2 regions of the Janthinobacterium tructae genome follow, and region 1 is predicted to be linked to the other one. Evidence: predicted binding sites of a transcription regulator. Region 1 holds the regulator's gene; the other holds the start of a gene.

Region 1 (4,051 bases):
TGAGGATGCGCGTGGATGGGAAATGCACGTTACCACAGGCGCACGGCAGCGGGCCGCACGCCTCCGCACGCTCAGCCGCCGGCTTTTTTCGCCTGGTGCCCCAGCTTGGCCAGCGCGGCCACGATGGTGTCCACATGGTCGCCCTGCACTTCGATCACGCCATCCTTGACGGTGCCGCCCGAGCCGCATTGCGTGCGCAACTGCTTGCCCAGCAGGGCCAGCGCGATGGCGTCCAGCGGCAAGCCCTTGACCACGCTGACGCACTTGCCGCCACGGCCCTTGGTCTGGCGCGACACGCGCACCACGCCATCGCCGGCCGGCGCCACCTTGGCTTGCGCCTTGCACGCGCATTGCGCCAGCGGCTGGCGGCAGGCGGGACACATGCGGCCCGTTTCGGTGGAATACACTAGACCGCCCAGGGAACTGCTTTTCATGATGGAGAGATAAAAAGGGAGAAGGCCGCGATTGTACCAAGCGCCAGGGTTCAGTTGGCGGGAGCCGGAGCAGGTGCGACGGGCGGCGTCGGCACTTCCGTCACCGTCTCGGGGATACCCGACAAAATCGTCACGGCGACCCTGCGGTTGCGCGCGCGCCCTTCCGGCGTTTCGTTCGGCGCCACGGGGATGTTGTCGGCGTGGCCCACGGCCGTCAGGCGCGAGGCTTGCACGCCGCTCGCGATGAACAGGCGCACCACGGCGCTGGCGCGCGCGGCCGACAATTCCCAGTTCGAGGCAAAGGTCGAATTGCTGATCGGCTGCACATCCGTATGCCCTTCCACCTGCACGTCGTGCGTGTCATCCTTGAGCAGCACGGCCACGGCGCGCAAGGCCTGGTCCGACTCCATCGTCAGCCCTGCGGCGCCCGGGTCGAACAGCACGCTGGCATTGATTTCCACGCTCACGCCGCGGCTCGTCTGCGTCACCCGCACCTTGCCTTCCTTGACCAGCGGCGCCAGGGTCGATGTCAGGTCCTGCGCCAGGCGCGTCATGTGTTCGCGCTCGCGGCGGATGGCTTCCGTGCGGCGTTTCAGGGCGGGGTTCGGCAAGGGAATGGCTTGCGGCGCTTCCATGATGATGGGCGGCGCGCCCTTTTCCAGGCTGAAGGCCTGGCCGATGGCATTCTGGAAGACGCGGTATTTACCTTCGTTGACTTGCGAAATCGCATACATGACGACGAAAAAGGCGAACAGCAAGGTGATGAAGTCGGCGTACGAGATCAGCCAGCGGTCCTGGTTGTCCGGTTCCTCGTCATACTTCCTGCGCGCGCGCCGCATCATGCTCAATGCTCGTGCAGCAGGCTGGCCACGCGCTCTTCGATGATGCGCGTGTGGTCGCCCGTGGCGATGTCGTACAGCACGGCGGCAGTGATTTCATACTGCAGCACGCGGCGCGAGACGATGGCCTTGAGCTTGTTCGCCACCGGCAGGAACAGCAGATTGGCCAGGCCGACGCCATAAATCGTCGAGACAAACGCCACGGCAATGCCGCTGCCCAGCTTACTCGGGTCGGTGAGGTTTTCCATGACGTGGATCAGGCCCAGCACGGCGCCCAGGATGCCGATGGTGGGCGAATAGCCGGCCGCCGATTCCCACACCTTGACAGCCTGGCGTTCGGCCATTTCGTAGGCGGAGATTTCCACGTCGAGCAGCTGGCGCAGCTTGTCGGGCGCGATGCCGTCGACGATCATGCGCAAGCCCTTGGCATTGAAGCGGTCGGCCGTGTTTTCCATCAGGCGTTCGAGCGCCAGCGGGCCGTCGCGGCGCGCCGTCAAGCTCCATTGCCCGATGTCGCGCGCCAGCGCGGCACGCGTGTCGGCTGGCGGCAGGAAGACCCAGCGCAGCATTTCCAGGCCGCGCACGAAGGTGCGCAGCCGCGTTTGCAGCAGCACGGCGCCGAAGGTACCAATGACCACGATGGCAAAGGCGGCCGGCTGCAGCAGGGAGGCCATCTTGCCGCCTTCCAGTGCCTGGCCGACCAAGAGGCCCGCCAGCGCCAGCGCCAGCCCGATTACGCTGGACCAGTCCACGCCAGCTCCCTCAAGGTTGCGCGCAGGCGCGCGACGGCCTGGGTATGCAGCTGCGAGACGCGCGATTCGGATACGCCCATCACCGCGCCGATCTCCTTCAGGTTCAGCTCTTCTTCGTAGTACAGGCCCATGAGCATTTTCTCGCGTGGCGGCAGCGCGTCGATGGCATCGATCACGGATTGCCGGAAATCAGTATCGAGCAGGGACCGCAAGGGGTCGCTGTCCTCGTCCACGCAATGGCGGTCGAGAAAGCTGTCATTGCCGTCCGGGTCATGAAAGTCTTCGTAGTACAGCAACTGGTGGCCGCCGCCGTCGCCCAGCATTTCCTGGTAATCGACGAGCGACATTTTCAGCAATTTTGCTACTTCCGACTCCGTCGGCGGGTGTCCCAGGCGCTGCTGCAAGATGCTCATCGCCTCTTCGATCTTGCGCATGTTCTGGCGCATGCTGCGCGGCAGCCAGTCGCTGGTGCGCAATTCGTCGAGCATGGCGCCGCGGATACGCAGCACGGCATACGTCTCGAACTGCGCGCCATGCGTCTCTTCATAGCGGCTGATGGCGTCGAGCAGGCCGATCATGCCGGCCTGGATCAGGTCATCGACCTCGACCGAAGGCGGCAATTTCGCCTTCATATGGTGCGCCAGACGCTTCACCAGCGGAATGTGCTCCGTCAGCAAATAGTCCTTGTTCGATTTCCCTTTGACCGTGTACATAGGCTGCTTATTGTTTTAACTGCTATCGTGTGCTGATGATGGATTCAGACGCTGAACTGGTGCGGGCTCCCCGTCTGGTACAAGGTGCCACCGAGCACCGGCGCCGCCGAACGGGCCAGCCGCTCGGCCAGTCCGCGAAACGCCACCGAGGCTCCCGCCAGCGGAAAGGCATCGACCACGCTGCGGCCCAGACGCGCCGCGCGGTGCAGATACTCATCGGCAGGCACCGATCCCATCGAGGTCAGTTTCACGGCCAGGTAGCGGCTCGCCGCCTGCGCCATATTATCGTATACCACTTTTGCCTCGGATTCGGAAGCGCCGGTGACCAGAATGCCGAACGGACGGCGTCCCAGCTCCTGGCTCAGGCGCTTGATCAGGCAGTACGCGGCCTTGATTGAGGTGGCGCTGGTCGACACTTGCACCACGATGTCGGACGAGGCCATCAGCGGCACGGGGAAGCAATCGCCCTCGTCGGCCATGATGCCGTCGACGAGCACGATGCCGCTCTGGCGCGCCAGCACCTCGAAGGTCTTGCCCAGGCGGCGCAGTTCTTCCGCACCCGCATAGTCCATGCTGTCCATCAGATGGTTGCGCGCGCCCAGGCTGGCCACGCCGAAGCCTTGCGGCACCTGGTGGATGACCTGGTTCAGGGCGCACTGCTGGCGCGCCACGTCGCGCAGGCTGGCGCCGTGCGCCAGTCCCAGGCGCGCGGCGACGCCATCGCTGCCGCCGCTGGCGTCGAGCAGCAGCACGTCATTGCCGCCGTAGACCAGCGAGGCACCCAGGTTGACCAGCATGGCGCCCTTGTCGTCCTGCGGCGTGGCCGATAAAAATGTCATCACGCGCGGCTGCGGGCCAGCCAGCATGCGGCGCAAGCCTTCGGCCTGGTCGAAATCGAAATTAGCCAAGACGCACCCCGCGCGCTTCATTGTTGCGGGCGGCCGCCTGCGCCATCAGGAGCGGCAGTTCGGCATCGGAAAACTGCGTCGCCGCCGCATCGCGCTTGAGCTTGAAGGCGCGGTCGATCAGGTAGCCGCGGTCGGCCAGGTACAGGTCTTCCGGCACGCGCTGGCCGTTCGACACATAAAACAGGTTGAGTTTCTGGCGAATCACCACGTCGAGCACATTGCCGATCGAGGCCGCTTCATCGAGCTTGGTCATGATGCAGCCGGCCAGGCCGCTGCCCTGGTAGGCGCGCACCACTTCGTTCAAGGTTTCCTGCGTCGCCGTGGAGTTCAGGCACAGCAAACGTTTCACGTCGGCGCCGGCGCCCGACAGCATGGCCACCTGCTCCGTGACCATCTGGTCGCGCT
Region 2 (4,051 bases), 2.6 Mb from region 1:
GGTTTGCGGGAAATTGCGGGCGCGGTAGCGGAACAGCAATTCCTGCAGGCGCTCGTCGGCAAACGAGGGGCGGGCCGCGGCCAGCTTGGCCGGCGTGTCGCGGCGCAAGGATTCGAGCAGGCGGCGGTCGTCGTTGCTGACGAAACCGTTGTACAAATCCTCATCCACGTCCAGCGCGACGTTCGCGCCCGGGCGCTGGAACACTTCGGCCCAGATCGCATCCATGTTCGGCGCCGTGGCGGCCAGCCGGGCGTTGACCTTCGCCGCATCCACATCGATGCCCCATTGCGCGGCCATGGCCGGCGACAGGGTCTTTAAATTGCCGACCAGCATGGGCGACTTGTTCAGGTGCACGCTTTTCACGGGCAGGCGCGTCATGCCTTCCGGCATGGCTTCCTTGCGCGTGAACAAACGCGTGCGGATCGTGTCGGCGTCCAGGCTGAACAGTTCGCGCGGGTCGTAGGCGCAATCCCAGACGAGAATTTCATTTTTATTGCTCGGGTGCGTGGCCAGCGGCCAGACGATGCCCAGGCAGCCGCGTTCGGCGGGGAACATGCCCGACACATGCAGGAAGGGCTGGCGCTCGCTGGCGGCCAGGTGCATGCCCATTTCGCTGGCGACCTTGTCCTTCTTGTGCAGGGCCAGGCAGAATTCGAACAGTTTCGGCTGCTTTTCGCGGATCAGGCGGGCCAGGGCGATGGTGGCGCGCACGTCGGACAGCGCATCGTGCGCCGCTTCGTGCAGCAGGCCATTGGCCTTGCTCAGGTGTTCCAGTTTAAAACTGGTCTGGCCATCGTCGCGCTTCGGCCATTGCATGCCTTCAGGGCGCAGCGCGTGCGTCATGCGCACCACGTCGAGGATGTCCCAGCGGCCGCAGTGGTTTTTCCATTCGCGCGCATACGGGTCGATCAGGTTGCGCCAGAACAGGAAACGCGTGACTTCATCGTCGAAACGGATGGTGTTGTAGCCTGCGCCGATGGTGCCCGGTTCCGAAAAGGCCGCTTCGATGGTGGCGGCGAACTGGTGCTCCGGCACGCCCAGCTGCAAGCATTGCTGCGGCGTGATGCCGGTGATCAGGCACGCTTGCGGGTCGGGCAGGAAATCATTTGCAGGCTGGCAATACAGCATGATGGGCTCGCCGATCTCGTTGAGTTCGGCATCCGTGCGGATGGCCGCGAACTGGGCCGGGCGGTCGCGGCGCGGCTGGGCGCCAAAGGTTTCGTAGTCGTGCCAAAGGAAAGTCTGGGTAGTCATTGATGGTCGTTGCTTAATTGGTTATCTGGGCCGCTCAAAGCGTCGCGGCTACAGTTTTCTGAAAACCTGCCGATACTACACGAGAGGATGGTCATCATGGCGTTTCCCGCATGGTGGCATATATTGCCCGTTCAAGGAGGTCTATCGTGTCAATTCCCATCGCCGCAAGCGGCAATTCCACCCCTTCCGTGACTTCCGTCAGTACGGGCGTTGCCGGCAAGGACGATAAAGTCCAGAAAAAGGATGGCGTCAACACTGAAATGAGCGTGAACGAGCGCAGCAAGCTGCAGTTGAACGCCTCCATCATGCAGGCGTCGCTGAATGTCTCGATCGGTTCGGAAAACGAGCCGCTGGCGCTGCTGTACAAGACGGCCATCACGAATATCAATGAAGCGCTGAAGGCTCAGTACGGCGACGATGCGATCCAGAACGCGGCCTCGCAAGACAATAGCGCCGAAGCGACGGCGAGCCGCATCGTGTCGCTGTCGACGGGTTTTTTTGACGCGTTCAAAAAACAGAATCCCGGCATGGACGACGATGCGGCCCTGAGCAAGTTCATGGACACCATCAGCGGCGGCATGGAAAAAGGCTTCAAGGAAGCGCGCGACATCCTGGACGGCTTGAAAGTACTGAATGGCGATATCGCCGGCAATATCGACAAGACGTACGAGCTGGTGCAGAAGGGCTATGCGGATTTCATTGCCGCGCACAGCAGCAAGAAGGATGATGCGGCCAAGCCGGCCGACAGCAAGGCCGCCTGATCATTATTACGCCGGAAGCGCCTGAGAAAATGTCCAGGGCTAGGCGCAGTGCCGAAGGCAGTACGAATGTACGACGAGGCATTGCAACGACGCCATGGGCGTTTTCTCAGGTGCTTACGCGGTTGCGGCCTGATGCCTTGGCCCGGTAGAGCGCCGCGTCGGCGGCCGCGATCAGCGCCTCGTCGTCCTGTTCGGCCGCCAGGCTGGCCACGCCGAAGGAGCCTGTGATGTGGGGCAGCGCGCTGCGCATGTCGGCGAAGATGACGGCGTGCTGCATGCGTTCGCACAGGCGCTCGGCCACACGCAGGGCCACGTGTTCGTTGGTATCGGGCAAGATCACCATCATTTCCTCGCCACCATAGCGCACGGCAAAATCCGTCGGCCGCAGGGCTGCGCCCAGCACTTGCGCGGCGATGCGCAGCGCCTGGTCGCCCGCCTGGTGGCCGTGCGTGTCGTTGAAACGCTTGAAATGGTCGAGGTCTATCATCACCAGCGACAGCGGCGAGCCGCTGGCGTGGGCGGTGATGATCATGTTCGGCAGTAAGTCGGTCAGCCAGGCGCGGTTGTACAGGCCCGTCAGGCTGTCGACCATCGACAGCTGGCGGTAGAATTCGCCCAGTTTCTGGCGCCGGCGCAACAGGGCATTGGCGGCGCGGATGCGGAAGGACAGCAAGCGCAGCAGGTTGCGCGCCAGGCCGTTCGATTGTTCGATCAATTCCCAGACGACGGCCGCGTCGATCACCAGCAAATCGGTTTCTTCCAGGGCCGAAATGGCGGCCAGGTTGCTCGCTTCATCGAGTACCGATTGTTCGCCCACGCTTTCGCCGGGCAAGACCTTGCTGACGGTGCCGTCATCCATGCCCGTGTGGGTGTCGGCTGCCACGGCCAGCGAGCCGCGCAGGACGATGTACAGGCTGGTGCCCTGGCTGTCGGCAATGGCTTCGCCCGCTTCGAGGCGCATGACGGGACAGGGCGCCAGCATCGCAGCCGTCTGGCTGTCCGCAGCATCGCTAAATAGCTGTAAATCGCCGATGTTGCAGCCTGAAGCGCCGAAGTTGCCAATCTGTTCCACAATCATACTTTCAAAAAGCCGGCGCGCGCGAGCAGAGGGCCGGTAGCTTCATGATAGCGTAAAGCGGCCTTGGCTGTAACGGCAAAGGCTTGCTTGATGTCACTTACTGTGGGAAATACGACAATTATTTCATTCTCGCGTCCATGCGCTGGAATGCTGCTGGTTTTGGCATTCTTGCTGGCGCGCGCGAAAGGCGGGGCGGATGTGCAAAGGCAGCCTTGAACGGCTGCCTTGGTCACTGAAGAGTGCTGCTGTGGGGGGGAGTTACTCGGCGGTTTCTTCCGCTTCAGCCGTATCGATCACGGCATTCTTGCCGGTGGCGTGGCGCTTGCTGTCTTGCAGGCGGCCCAGGGCACTATCGATGGCGCGTTTCAGTTTGTCGGTGGCGCCGGCAACGGATTGATGCACGGTGGCGTTCTGTTCGGTCACGGCAATCGGTTGATAGCCAGCAACGCGTGCTTCCATGACGCAGCGGATATCGTCAGCGCCGCCTTTCGGGCCATTCGTGTCGCTGATGTGGACTTCGATACGGGTCAGGTTGTCGCGGAAGCGGTTCAGTGCGCTTTCAAGTACGGATTGCACATGTTCGTTCAGTCCAGCGGTGTTGGCGATGGTGCTGTCGGTATGAATATTGATTTGCATATGCTTACTCCTGTCAATTCAAAAAAAACCCATCTCAGGCGTGCTGCGGCCTGGTTGCTGCCTCATGCACATGACCTCTGTGCATGGAACTTATCTTACTCCTCTTTCCGGTATTTCAAGAGGGTGCGCACGATTAAGATGAGCTTAACCCTTCAGCCAGGTCAAGTTTCCTTGCAGAATCTTTTTAAGCCGAGTCAGCTTTATCCATTGATGAGGCCGGCGGCGATGTTGATCGACAGTCCCAGCACGACCAGGTTGAAGAAAAAGCTCAGCACGGATTGTCCCAGCACGATCTGCCGCATCAGGCGCGTCTGCACGCAGA

What was found. Region 1 encodes FliA, which starts transcription of late flagellar genes. Its sites were predicted from a motif close to CTAAAGTTTNNNNNNNNNNNGCCGNTA; they were not measured.
Region 2: FJQ89_RS23990 (DUF5610 domain-containing protein) is a predicted target of FliA. The motif match lies at 1,303-1,329, and genes of this name have one in related genera.

Annotation. Positions count from the first base shown of each region.
Region 1 is NZ_CP041185.1:2,915,854-2,919,904, forward strand. It holds gene FJQ89_RS12690 (translation initiation factor Sui1) at 72-434, opposite strand; gene motD (flagellar motor protein MotD) at 485-1,273, opposite strand; gene FJQ89_RS12700 (flagellar motor protein) at 1,279-2,025, opposite strand; gene FJQ89_RS12705 (RNA polymerase sigma factor FliA) at 2,007-2,738, opposite strand; gene FJQ89_RS12710 (MinD/ParA family ATP-binding protein) at 2,783-3,646, opposite strand; gene flhF (flagellar biosynthesis GTPase FlhF) at 3,639-4,051, opposite strand, start outside.
Region 2 is NZ_CP041185.1:5,468,630-5,472,680, forward strand. It holds gene sbcB (exodeoxyribonuclease I) at 1-1,254, opposite strand, end outside; gene FJQ89_RS23990 (DUF5610 domain-containing protein) at 1,401-2,015, shown strand; gene FJQ89_RS23995 (GGDEF domain-containing protein) at 2,122-3,087, opposite strand; gene FJQ89_RS24000 (HPF/RaiA family ribosome-associated protein) at 3,352-3,729, opposite strand; gene FJQ89_RS24005 (DUF1345 domain-containing protein) at 3,930-4,051, opposite strand, start outside.